4 regions of the Janthinobacterium sp. Ant5-2-1 genome follow, and region 4 is predicted to be linked to each of the others. Evidence: predicted binding sites of a transcription regulator. Region 4 holds the regulator's gene; each other region holds the start of a gene.
What was found. Region 4 encodes FNR, which switches genes on or off when oxygen is low (the NO sensors DNR and NnrR bind a similar motif). Its sites were predicted from a motif close to TTGATNNNNATCAA; they were not measured.
Positions count from the first base shown of each region.

Region 1: ASN89_RS20830 (glycine-rich domain-containing protein) is a predicted target of FNR. The motif match lies at 1,214-1,227, and genes of this name have one in related genera.
Region 2: ASN89_RS02960 (KamA family radical SAM protein) is a predicted target of FNR. The motif match lies at 1,446-1,459, and genes of this name have one in related genera.
Region 3: ubiU (ubiquinone anaerobic biosynthesis protein UbiU) is a predicted target of FNR. The motif match lies at 1,945-1,958, and genes of this name have one in related genera.

Region 1 covers NZ_LNCE01000066.1:21,168-24,271, reverse strand. The annotation lists gene ASN89_RS20835 (hypothetical protein) at 57-296, shown strand; gene ASN89_RS20830 (glycine-rich domain-containing protein) at 384-1,097, opposite strand; gene ASN89_RS20825 (CHASE domain-containing protein) at 1,286-3,104, opposite strand, start outside.
Region 2 covers NZ_LNCE01000010.1:47,959-51,062, reverse strand. The annotation lists gene ASN89_RS02960 (KamA family radical SAM protein) at 1-1,305, opposite strand, end outside; gene ASN89_RS02955 (cache domain-containing protein) at 1,588-2,046, shown strand; gene ASN89_RS02950 (methyl-accepting chemotaxis protein) at 2,115-3,104, shown strand, end outside.
Region 3 covers NZ_LNCE01000004.1:78,019-81,122, reverse strand. The annotation lists gene ubiV (ubiquinone anaerobic biosynthesis protein UbiV) at 1-834, opposite strand, end outside; gene ubiU (ubiquinone anaerobic biosynthesis protein UbiU) at 844-1,881, opposite strand; gene ASN89_RS00530 (hypothetical protein) at 2,043-2,453, shown strand; gene ASN89_RS00525 (ribonucleoside triphosphate reductase) at 2,577-3,104, shown strand, end outside.
Region 4 covers NZ_LNCE01000049.1:29,557-32,660, reverse strand. The annotation lists gene ASN89_RS16740 (response regulator) at 1-1,088, opposite strand, end outside; gene fnr (fumarate/nitrate reduction transcriptional regulator Fnr) at 1,327-2,085, shown strand; gene ASN89_RS16730 (FixH family protein) at 2,089-2,613, opposite strand; gene ccoG (cytochrome c oxidase accessory protein CcoG) at 2,667-3,104, opposite strand, start outside.

The sequences.
Region 1 (3,104 bases), on a different contig from region 4:
TGAAAGAGACATTCGGTTTCTTTTCGCTCTAATACAACAAGTACGGATTTTTGATCATGTCTCTCAAACAAATTACCTCTTTGCCTACCTACAACCCGAATCGCGTCCTTGATGCGATCATCGACAAGCTGCAGCTGAAAAACGATGCCGCCTTGTCGCGAGCTCTGGAAGTGGCGCCACCTGTTATCAGCAAGATTCGTCACAACACCTTGCCGATCGGCGCCACGATCCTCATCCGCATGCATGAAATCAGCGATTTCAGCATTCGTGAACTGCGCGAGTTGATGGCTGCCTAAGAGCGCCTGACAGACGGCAAACTGAGAGGTGCCGTCTGGGTAAGTCAGGCTTGCCGCGTGCGGCAGCCACATCCGTTTTCCGCTTTTCTATTGCGGCTCGCGGTTCAGTACCGGACGATCGATATAGAAACGCCCCATTTCCAGGCCAGTCGAAGACGACTTGACCACCGCTGCAGCCAGTGAGGCAGGCACGCTGGAAAATGCGGTGCTGGCAGCCCCGGTCGCGCGGCCCGAATACGCCGTCGCCTGCACCGCCGCGCTGGAAAACGCCGTTTGCACGGCCCGGCCCGAGTAGGCCGTTGCCTGTACCGCCGCACTGGAAAATGCTGTTTGCACAGCCCGTCCTGAATACGCAGCCTGCACAGCCCGTCCCGAATACGCCGCCTGTACGGCGCGCCCCGAATACGCCGTTTCTGCGCGAATATAATCTTCCCCGAACGTTTGTTCATACAGCTGCTTCATGCGCTCGCCCACGCGATGGTGCGCCGCTTCGTCGTCTTCGCCGCGCAAGCCGATGTACGGGAAGTGATGGAGGAAGTAGCCGAACACCTGTTCGCAATCGGCCGCATATTTCAGGGTGTCGAGGATGTGGTAGTGCCAGAAGGTATCGACGTCCATCAGCGGCGCCGTTTCTTCTTCCGGAAACTGTTTCATCAGGATCAGGAAGCGGCGGTATTCGAATTCCACCGCATTCGCCTTCTCCAGGCTCCATCCCTCGCCTGACTCGCGGTGCATCAGCTTGACCTTGATCGCGTCCAAATTCAAATCGGCAATTGCCTTGAAACTGTCGTTCGTATCCATGAATGTCCTTTGGTAAAGAGCGTTGTGGGAAATACGGTGAAACAAGGGAAAGCGGCGGGTGCGTACTCCTGGCAAGTGGTCGAGGAATGCCTGGCCCATGGCGGGCGGGCGCTGAATTGTTCTACATCAATATTGCATCTAATTACGAAATATGCAAGCTGAGCTTGCTTCATGCGTGCGTACGCCCGTCAGCTGCTGACCCGGCTTTCTTCCTGGTAGGGAAACGCGGTGGCGTCCGCGCCCAGCGGTACGCTGACGTGCACGCTCATGCCGGCGCCGGGGCTGCTTTCGATGTAAAAAGTGCCGCCCAGCAATTTTATGCGCTCCTCGATGCCCACCAGGCCAAACGAGCCCAGCTTGTTGCGCCCGTCGATGGCCGCGCCCACGCCGTTGTCGCTGATGCTCATCGACACCGTATCGCGGCACTTTTCCAGCTTGACTTGCACGCGGCTGGCATTCGCATGCTGGGAAATATTGCTGAGCGACTCTTGCAGGATGCGAAACAGGGCCGTCGCGCATTGATCGCTGAGGCAAATGTCGTCATGGCTTTCGCTCACTTCGCAGGCGATGCCCGTGCGCTGGCGAAATTGCGCCACCTGCCATTCGACGGCCGCATTCACGCCCAGGTCCAGTACGGTAGGGCGCAAGTCGTTGATGATCTGCCGCACGCTCTTGATGGTGGCGTCGATCTGCTCCAGGGTCGAGCGGGCGCGGGCGTTCAGGCGCGGGTGGCGGCGATGCGTGCGCGAGGCCAGCATGTCGGCGTCGATGCGCAAGACCAGCAGGTTCTGTCCCAGGTCGTCGTGGATTTCGCGCGCGATGCGCTTGCGCTCTTCTTCCTTGATCTGGTCCGCATGGGCCGCCAGGCGGCGCAGTTTCTGGTGCGACAGCTGCAGACGGATCTGGCTGGCGCGCAATTCCTCCGTCATGCCGTTGGCCATCTGGATGGCGCGCCGGCGCGACGACGCCAGGGTGTGGAACAGCATATACAGCAGCATGGTGCTGGCAAAGCCGATCAGCAGGGCCAGCCATGGCAAAAAGGCGTCGAAGCGCGTATACAGGTCGCTCTTGCGCACGCTGAACAGCGCTTGCCACACGCGGCTGTTGTGTTCGATCAGCATCGTGCTGCTCAGGTAGCGGCCGGAATTGCCGGGCAGCCACCATGGCGCATGCATGCCCGCCGTCGTGCTGTCGAAGATGGGGCGCATGTCGTGCGGTAAGTCTAGCGGGGCGCGCGCCTGCGGGCCGATATCGAACAGGGTCAGGCGGACGTTGCGCACCGGCATGTCGGCCAGCGCGCTGCGCATCATCGTCACCAGGTCGTAGCCGATGCCGACGGACCCCTGGTACGCCGCGCGCCGCTGCTCCACCGTATCGACCGGCATGCCGTAGCGGTACACGGGCAGGCGCATGGCCATGCCCGTTAATTGGGGACGGCCTTCCATCGGCACGGGCACGCCGGAATTGCTGATGTGGCCGGAATCGCGCGACAGCGCCAGCGCTTCGGCGATCAGGGGGCGCGAAGCGATGTCATAGCCATATTTTTCCGGGGCGCTGGCAATCGGCTCGATGTACACCAGCACGGAGTAGCGCTCGCGCGGGGCGGGCGGATGGATGGCAAACGCTGGATAGCCGTCGCGCCCCGGCGGATAGTCGCGCTGCATGGCCGCTTCGAAGGCGGCGCGCTGCGACTCGTCGAGTTCCTGGCTGTAATTGAGGTTCATCACCCCCGGGTAGTTCTGTTGCAGGGCGATGTTTTTCACGTAGCGGTGGAATTGCTCGCGGCTCACGTGGTCGTTGGCGTGGAACAGGCTGGCCGTGCCGCGCAGCAGGTTGGCATACGATTTGACGCGCGATTCGATGTTTTTCTGGGTATTGCGGGCTAGATTGTCGAACAGCTCGCTGGCATCGTTTTCGATCGACAGCGAGGCGGCCATGTAAAACAGCAGGCCCACCATCGTCGACATCACAAAGCCGAGCAGCCACAGCGGTCTTTTTTCAGCAGAT
Region 2 (3,104 bases), on a different contig from region 4:
CTCAAAGAAAAACTTGTCGTGGCCGAACGCGGGCTTCAAATCGTCCAGCCACGTCGCTTCCGCATCGAATTTCGCATAAAACGGCCGGCGCACCCAGTCCGGGTTGCGCGCCTGCAAAAATTGCAGGGCAAACAGCTTTTCACCATGGATGGTGACGATGCCGTCGATGACGACCTTGCCGGGGAAGGCGCTCATGGAAGGCCCACGCACCGTGCGCGACAGGCCGGACACCATCTGGTAAGCGGCCTGGAAAATCTCGTGCGCCTTTGCCAAAGGCAACTCGAAATAGCCGCGCGGACCCGTGTCCCGTTCGACGAACATGTAATACGGAATCGCCCCCAAGCGCGTGCCCGTCTGCCACAGCTCGGCCCAACTCGCCGGATCTTCATTGATGTGGCGGATCAGCGGCCCCTGCATGCGCAAGGTGGCGCCCGTGGAGACGATGCGTTTCACAGCTTGCTGGGCGATGTCCTGGCGCAACTCGACGGCATGGCTGTAATGGCCCATCACGGCCAGGTTCTTGCCCGCCTTGACGATGCGCTCGAACAGGCGCATCAAGTCATCCGCATCGCGGTCGGAAACAAAGCGCTGCGGCCAGTACGCCACTGCCTTGGTGCCGATGCGAATGTTCTGGATGTGTTCCAGGCCCGGCGCCAGCAGCGGCTCCAGGTAGGCGGCCAGTTGCCGCGTGTTCATGATCATCGGGTCGCCGCCCGTGATCAGCACGTCCGTCACATCCGGATGCAGTTTCAGATAGGCTGCCAGCTCATGCGACTCGCGCGCATCGAACTTCATGTCGTCCATGCCGACGAACTGGGGCCAGCGGAAACAGAAAGTGCAATACGCGTGGCAGGTCTGGCCCGCGCTGGGGAAGAACAGCACCGTTTGCGCATATTTATGCTGCAAGCCGCGCACGGGCGCATCGTTGACTCGCGGCACGTTATGCGTCATCTGGCCGGCAGGATGGGGATTCATGCCCAAGCGCAAGCCATGCACATAGGCGTCGATGGCCGCCTTGTCCTGCTTGACCAGCACCAGGTCGCGCAAGTGCGCGTACTGCTCGGGCGGCAGCATGTCGCGGTGGGGAAAGACGAGGCGGTAGATGGGATCGTCAGGGATATTGTTCCAGTCGATCAGCTGATCGAGCACATATTCATTGGTGCGAAACGGCAAGACGTGCGACACCACCTGCACGGCTTCGCGCTGCTCTTCCGGCAGCCATTCCCACTGCCGCGCCTGCTGAATGGTTTGCCGTGTGTACGGCTTGAACTTGGGTGAAAACGGCTCGGTAATGAGTGCGGACACGATCGGCTCCTTGCCTGTAAATAGCGATAACTTTCATGAAATTGGCCCCATATCGGCCAATCCCAGCCTTTTTCTCCCGCATGCGAGACCACCTCGGCATGCTGTGAAAGTCATCATAGTTCTTGCCGTGCAGAACCAAATTGCTGCATATCAACAAGCCGTCGATACGTTGCAAGCTGCCTACAAGCAACACTTTAGTTTGTTCCATCGCAATCTGAGGCGGACTTCGGCGACGTAAATTACGACTTGGTAACACATCCCTCGATATCACAAGGAGCTTTCATGAAACGCTTATTCACGGGTAGCCTGCTGTGCTTGGCATTTGCCGGCGGCAGCGTCAGCGCCGCGGTCGAACCAACGGAAAAGGACGCCATCGCCATGGCCGAACGGGGCGCTGCCTTCATGAAGGCGCATGGCAAGGAAGAAATGATGAAGAAAATCACGGCGAAAGACCCCGACTTCGTGCAGGGTTCGCTGTATGTCGACATGCGCGACATCAAGACGGGCATCGTGCTGGCCCACCCCATCAATCCTTCCATCGTGGGCAAGGATCTGACGGACGTACCCGATGCGAATGGCAAGAAATATCGCCGTGAAATCATCGAACTGGCGCAAAAGCAAGGCAAGGGCTGGGTCGACTACCAGTATAAGAATCCCACCAGCGGCAAGATCGAGCCGAAGACCACCTACATCCTGCGCGTCAACGATGTGGTGTTGGAAGCGGGCATCTACAAAAAATAAGACAGGGGCGGCGCGCACGCACACCACGCGCCGCCTGCGGTTGGAACAGCCATAGCCAGGAGTCAAGTATGCTCAATCAATTACGCATCGGACCAAAATTATTGCTGGCGCCCACCCTGGTCTTGCTGCTGCTGATACTCAGCTCGAGCGGCGCCTGGTATGGCATGGTGCGGCAAAATGCCTCGCTGGAAAACATGGTGCGGGTACGCATCACGCATTTGAAGGCGGCTGCCGACGTACTAGGCGAGGCCAGGCAGGTGCACGGCAATATGTACCAATTGCTGTCGTGGACGAATGGCAGCTTCGCCAAGGCCCGCCTCGATACGCTGGAGCAACAGATCAAGGCGCGCCATGCGACCATCGGCACTCAGCTGGCCACGCTGCGTACCACGGCCACGGGCGCCGAGCGCACCCTCGTCGATGCGGCCATCACGGCCCTGGCCGGCTATCGCAAGGCCGTGCTGGAAACCATGGAAATGGCGCAGATGGACCAGTCGATCGCCACCAATTCCATGCTCAAGGCGGAAACCCAATTCGTCCAGTTCAATACGCAGCTGACGCAGCTGTCTGCCCTGGAAACAACCCTCAGCAACGAAGCCCATGCGACGGCCAGCGCCGAGTTTCGCAGCCTCGGCTGGAGCTTGCTGCTGACGGTGCTGCTATCGATTCTCGTTTCCATCGTCGTGACCATGCTGGTACGCCGCGCCATGCTGGCGGAGATCCGCGGCATCGCCGACGCCGTGCAAGACCTGGCGGCGGGCAAGCTGACAGCCGGCGCGCCCAAGCAGGGCAATGACGAAATCGCCGCCACCTCGCGCGTGCTGGACCAGACCATCGCCCACCTGAACCAGACCTTGCGCACCATCATGGACGCCGTGCAATCGATCGACACGGCCTCGCGGGAAATTGCCACCGGTAATCTGGATTTGTCGGCGCGCACGGAAATGCAGGCCAGTTCGCTGGAAGAAACGTCGAGCGCCATGGAAGCGCTGACGCAAGCCGTCAATGACAATGCCGACAACGCCCAGCTGGCTTGCGAGCTGGCGGGGCAAGCCTCC
Region 3 (3,104 bases), on a different contig from region 4:
CGGCTGGCAAGCGGCCAGCTGGGCCTGGGCGCCGATGCCGCTGACCTGGCCGCGGCGGGCGCGGTCGAAGATGGCGATGACTTGTTCCGTATGCATGGCTTGCGGGCTGATGCGCGCCACGGATACGCCCATATCGCGCATGGCGTCGAGCTCGCGCACCAGGTTGTAAACGAGGGCCGACTGCGTCTGCGTGCCGTTGAGCACAAGGAACGGCACTTCGTCGCGCGTGCGCAGCAGCAGGCCGTCCGGTTCTTCCAGGCAGCTGTAGCCGCAATCGTCCTTCGGCAGGTTGCGGTTGCGCGCCGTGAAGCAGCGCGCGGAAAACGCCAGCGGCATGCGGCCGTAGGCAAAAACTTCCGTCTCCAGCCCTTCCGGTTTCTGGCGCTGCATCTCGGCCAGCGCCGTCTGTCCCATTTCCAGCGGCATCACCCAGCGCCGCGCACCCAGACGCGCCAGCAATTGCAGGCTGGGACCATTGAACAGGTTCAGATGGGGACCGGCGACGAAGGGCGTGCCCTTTTCCATGCAGTGCACGGCGCCCATGTCGTTGGCCTCGATGCCGTAGCGGCCATTGCCCGTGATGCGGCGCAGGGTCGCCAGTTCCGCGCCCGCCTCGATCAGCGCCTGCGTCGACAGCACCACTTCCTTGCCGGCGGCGGCCAGCATGTCGGCGATATCGAGCCAGTCGGCCAGGCGTACTTCATGCCGGCGCGAGCAGACAGTTTCGCCCAGGTAGACGATATCGACGGCCGTGGTGGCGATCTGCTGGTAAAACTCGAAAACGGTGGCGCGCGGCCAGTAGTAGAGCAAGGGCCCCAAAGAAAGCTTCAGCATGTTCATCCTTTATTTCCAAGATCTATGGTAGGCACCCAAGGTGTGCTGCTGGCCTTCGGCCAGCTTGTCCATGGACGCCATCCAGGCCGGCTTGACGGCGTAGCGCGCATTGCCGTCGCGGCAGGCGTCGATCGCTTCGCGCCACACGCGCGTCACCTGCGCCACGTAGGCGGGGCTGCGCTGGCGTCCTTCGATCTTCACGGCGCGCACGCCCATGGCGATCAGCTGCGGCAGCAGCGCCAGCGTGTTCAGGCTGGCCGGCTCCTCGATGGCGTAATACTCTTCGTCGTTGACTTCGAAACGTCCCTTGCACAGGGTGGGATAGCTGGCGTTTTCGCCCGGTGCGTAGCGGTCGATCAGCACGCCGTTCAGGCGCGATTCGAGACCGTTCGGCGTTTCCAGCCAGCGCACGGATTTCGCCGGCGAGCACACGCCGTGGGTGTTCGGCGCCTCGCCCGTCGCATACGACGACAGCGCGCAGCGCCCTTCGACCATCACGCACAGGCTGCCGAAGCCGAAGACCTCGATCTCGACTTCCGTCTTGGCGATCAGTTGCTCGACCTGCGCCATCGACAGCACGCGCGGCAGCACGGCGCGGGCGATGCCGAAGTGCTCATGGTAAAAATTGATCGCTTCGTAGTTGGTGGCCGAGCCCTGCACGGACAGGTGCAAACGCAGTTGCGGGTGGTGCTGGGCCGCGTAGGCCATCAGGCCCGGATCGGCCACGATCATGGCGTCGATGCCGGCCTGCGCGGCGCGGTCGATGGCGCTGCGCCACACGGCCCAGTTGTGCGGCTGCGGATAGGTATTCAGCGCCAGCAGCACCTTGCGTCCGTATTGATGGGCGTAGCGCACGCCCTCGGCGATGGCCTTCTCGTCGAAATTGAGGCCGGCGAAATTGCGCGCATTGGTGGCGTCGCGAAAACCCAGGTAGACGGTGTCGGCGCCGTTGTCGATGGCCGCCTTCAAGGCAGGCAGGCTGCCGGCGGGGCAGACCAGTTCCAGCGGTCCGGCCACGCGGGTGGCGGTGGTTGATTCAAGCATCATGGTGTTCACAGTCCTGTAGCGGCTCAGGGTGCAGACTATAGCCCCGCCCATACCGCCCAGTCCTTGACGCAGGTGAAGGAATGCATGCATGGCTGGCGCGCGTTCAACTTGCTTGACCTGGCTGTAAAATGCCCCACTTTTCTCCCTCACCGATTGCCGCCATGCCCCGCAAACCGCTGCTGATTTTTTTGCTCACCCTGTTCCTCACCGTGCTGCAAGTGCAGTGGGCCGCCCCCGCGCAAGGCTACGACGCCGAGGCGCTCTCCGTGCTGTCGCCCGAGGCGCTGGGCGTCTGGGCCGGCGTGCTGCTGCTGTTCCTGCAAGCCGTCTTCGCGCGCCGCGCCATGCCCGTGCTGCGCCAGGCCGCCATCTGCACAGGCCTGCTGGCCGTCTACTGGCTGCTGGCGAACTACGTGACGTTCGACGCGCGCGTGGCCAGCTGGAGCACCTTCTCGGCGCGGGAAATCTGGGCGCACGTGCTGCCCGCCTCCGTCGTCAGCATCGCCGTCTGCGGCGCCGCTTACCTTGGCCTGAGCGGCTTCCTCCTGCGCCAGGGCCGCGCGAAAAAGTAAACGGGGACGCTTTTTTCACCTGCATCAAGGATTCGCCACGCAACTGCACGCGCCCTTTGACGCCACTATATTTAGTGATTAATCTCCATAAAAACACCGCATGTTGTGTTTATTGGAGGTTTCATGACGACGAATGCAGTTCTTCCATCACGCGGCCAGGTCGATGTCGCCGCGTCCATCAATGAATACCTGGACCGGCGCGACTGGCGTGTCAACGCCAACGCCAACCAGGGCTACTCGCTGGGGGGCCTGATACTCAATGTGTCGGGCAAGGTCATCGCCAATTACTGGCTGGACCAGGTGTATCCGCCGGAAGTGGGCGCGGCGCACCGCGAAGCGGCGCTGCACATCCACGACCTCGACATGCTGGCCGGCTATTGCGCCGGCTGGTCGCTGCGCACCTTGCTGCACGAAGGCTTGAATGGCGTACCGGGCAAGATCGAATCGGGCCCGCCGAAACACATGTCGAGCGCCATCGGCCAGATCGTCAATTTCCTCGGTACTTTGCAAAACGAGTGGGCCGGCGCGCAGGCGTTCAGTTCCTTCGACACCTATATGGCGCCCTACATCCGCAAGGACAGCCTGCGCTACGAGGACGTGCGCCAGTACATGCAGGAGCTGATCTTCAACCTCAACGTGCCATCGCGCTGG
Region 4 (3,104 bases):
TCGAGTTCCTGCTGCAGGCGGTCGCGTTCGCTCATCAGGCCGTTGAACGCTTCCGTCAGTTCGCCGATCTCGTCGCGCTGCTGCACCGGCACGGGGGTGAAACGGCTGCCGCTGGTGCGCAGGGCCAGCAGGGTGTCGCGCAGGCGCACCAGTGGCGACAGCAGGCGCACGGTGACCCAGCCCAGCACGGCTGCGGCCAGCAGCGAAGCGAGGATGCTCCACAGCACCAGCCGGTACAGCACGCCATCGAACGGCTCGAAGGCGTCAGCCACGGGCAGCGAGGTGGCCAGCAGCCAGTTCACCGATTTCAGGCGCTTGAAGCTGTTGACGGCCGTGATGCCGCGGCTGTTGGTGCTGACCATGCTGCCTTCGCCATCTTCCTTCAGCAACTGGGTGGTCGTCAGGTTGGCGTTCGGCTGACGCGGCTGCAGCAAGCGGCTGGTATCGGGGTGCAGCACGTAGCGCGGCACGGCGCCGCGCGTGAGGATGAAGTAATAGCCGCTCTTGCCGATCTTTTCCGAGCGCAGGCGCCCCAGCAGGTTGTCCTTGTACAGGCGCAGCACGCCGATCACCACGCCGGCCACCTGGCCATCGGCGGCCAGCACGGGCGCCACCATCTGCACGATGGGCATGCCGCTCGATTTGCCGAGCATCGGTTCGGTGATCATGGGCTGGCGCGTGCGCAGGACGGTTTGGAAATACTCGCGTTCGGCAACGTTGATGCCGGCGCGTCCCGCCACTTCCGGCATGTCGGCCACGACGGCGCCCTGCGCGTCGAGCACCAGCACGTCGTCGAACAGCACCAGCATCGAGCGGCGCGAATAGTATTCGCGCAACTGGGCGGGCTGGGCGATCAATTCCGGCGGCTGCTGCCTGGCCGTCAGGGTGACGATCTGCAGCAGCATGCCCAGCTTGTCGTCGAGCTCGGCAGCAGTGCGGCTGATCAGGGATGACTGCTGGCTCAGCAGTACTCGCGTGAAGTCGTCGCGCATGTGCTGCACCTGGATCATGGTGACCAGCGCGATCATGGCGATCGAGGTCAGGCTGGTGGCCAGCGCGACTTTTGCTTTGATGCCGAGAGGCTTCATGATTTCCTTTTCAGTACCGGGCGGCACAGGCGGCAGATAATGCTGTCAGGAATTTTCCTATCAATACCCCAGCTTGGCAAGCGCCGCCGCGCAAATGGCCCTTCCCGCATGGGCTTTTGACGATGTTGCCATATAATTAAAGGCTGGACGTCGTTTATTCGCCGAAATTGCGGTGAAATTGGCACACGGCAACCCTTATGCAGTAAACTTGTTGTTGCATTTTCTAAAAGGTACTGACATGACTGAAGCGCTCCTCACTCCAACCTTGCCCACAGTGAACGTGGAAGCGTTGCGTGCGCGATGCTCGACCTGCAGCATGCATCAATTGTGCCTGCCGATGGGCCTCGATATGGGCGACATGGACAGGCTGGACCAGATCATCGGCCGCCGCCGCAAGGTCGTGCGCGGCGCCTCGCTGTTCCGCATCGGCGACTCGTTCCAGAACCTGTACGCGATCCGTCTGGGGCACTTCAAGACGTACCAGATCAATCCCGGTGGCGAAGAGCAGGTGACGGGTTTCCAGATGGCCGGCGAACTGCTGGGCATGGACGCCATCAGCGCCGACCGCCACCACTGTAATGCGGTGGCGCTGGAAGACAGCGAAGTGTGTGAAATCCCGTTTTCCAGCCTGGAACAATTGCTGGGCAATATGCCGACCCTGCTGCGTCATTTTCACCGCATGATGAGCCAGGAAATCACGCGCGAGCAAAGCGTGATGCTGTTGCTGGGCAATATGCAGGCGACGCAGCGCTTTGCCGCCTTCATCGTCAACCTGGCGTCGCGCTATGAAGCGCGCGGCTATTCGGGCAGCAATTTCCAGTTGCGCATGTCGCGCGAGGAAATCGGCAACTACCTGGGCCTGACCATCGAAAGCGTCAGCCGTTTATTGTCCAAATTCAAGAAGGAGGGCTGGCTGCGCGTCTCGAACCGCGAGATCGAGATCTTGCAGCCGGCCAAGTTAAAAGCCATTACGGCAGGCACGGACGTCTGTAAATAAGGCTTACAGTTCTTCGTCGGCATGCAGCGCGATGCTGCGTTGCACGGGCCAGGTCCAGATGCCGGACAGGCGCCACTCGCGCTTGTCGTTTTCCACCAGCACTTGCCAGCGGCTGCGCTCGAGCATCGGCAGCGCGACCGAGAAATTGCCGGCCGCATCGGGTTGCACCAGCAGCTTGATATCTTTTTCCGGCAAGGTCGCATGCGCCAGGTGCAGCTGCAAAGGAGCCTGATAGGCCTTGCCGAAGCTGTGCACGGAACCGGTCAGGCGCGCTGACGCCACGTCGTATGCCAGGCTCGTATCCATGGCCAGGTCGCTGGCGATCGTGTCGCGCTTCAAATCCTGGTTGATGGCCTTGCCCTGCTTGTAATAATCGCCCACCACCAGCGCGTCGGGCTGCGTAAACGCGATATAGCCCATGAAGCTGCCGACGACCACGGACAGGCCGGGACCGATCATCAGCAGCCATGGCCAGCGATGCTTGTACCACGGTGCAACGCGAGGCTGCAGTTTCAGACTGTCGGACATGGTATTTCTCCTTTTAAACGGCCAGTCCCCGTGCGGGGACCGACCTTCCTGCATTAACGCGGCACGATGAAGACCGCGCTTTCACGCACATGCAGCGACGGGTCGTCCAGCGATTGCAATTCGATCGCAATCTTGTTCGAGCCCTTTTCGCCCACGCCGTGCGGCACGCGCAGGCGGATCGGCCAGCCCAGCGTTTCCGTCGGTTGCAAGGTCACTTCTTCGCGCGTCAGCAAGGTCAGGCCCGGCAAGCCGGTAGCGCTGATCTTGAAATGCTGGCTTTGCTCGGACGTGTTCATGATCTGCAGGCGGTAGACGTTTTCGATCATGCCGTCTTCCACTTCGCGCCCCATCGAACCGCGGTCGCGGATCACGTCCATTTTCAGGGGCGTGCGCAGGGCCAGCGAGGTACATACGGCGATGATGATCAGGGCCAGGATGGAAGTGTAGATCAGGACGCGCGGACGCATGGCGCGCTGGCGTATCTGCTTCGA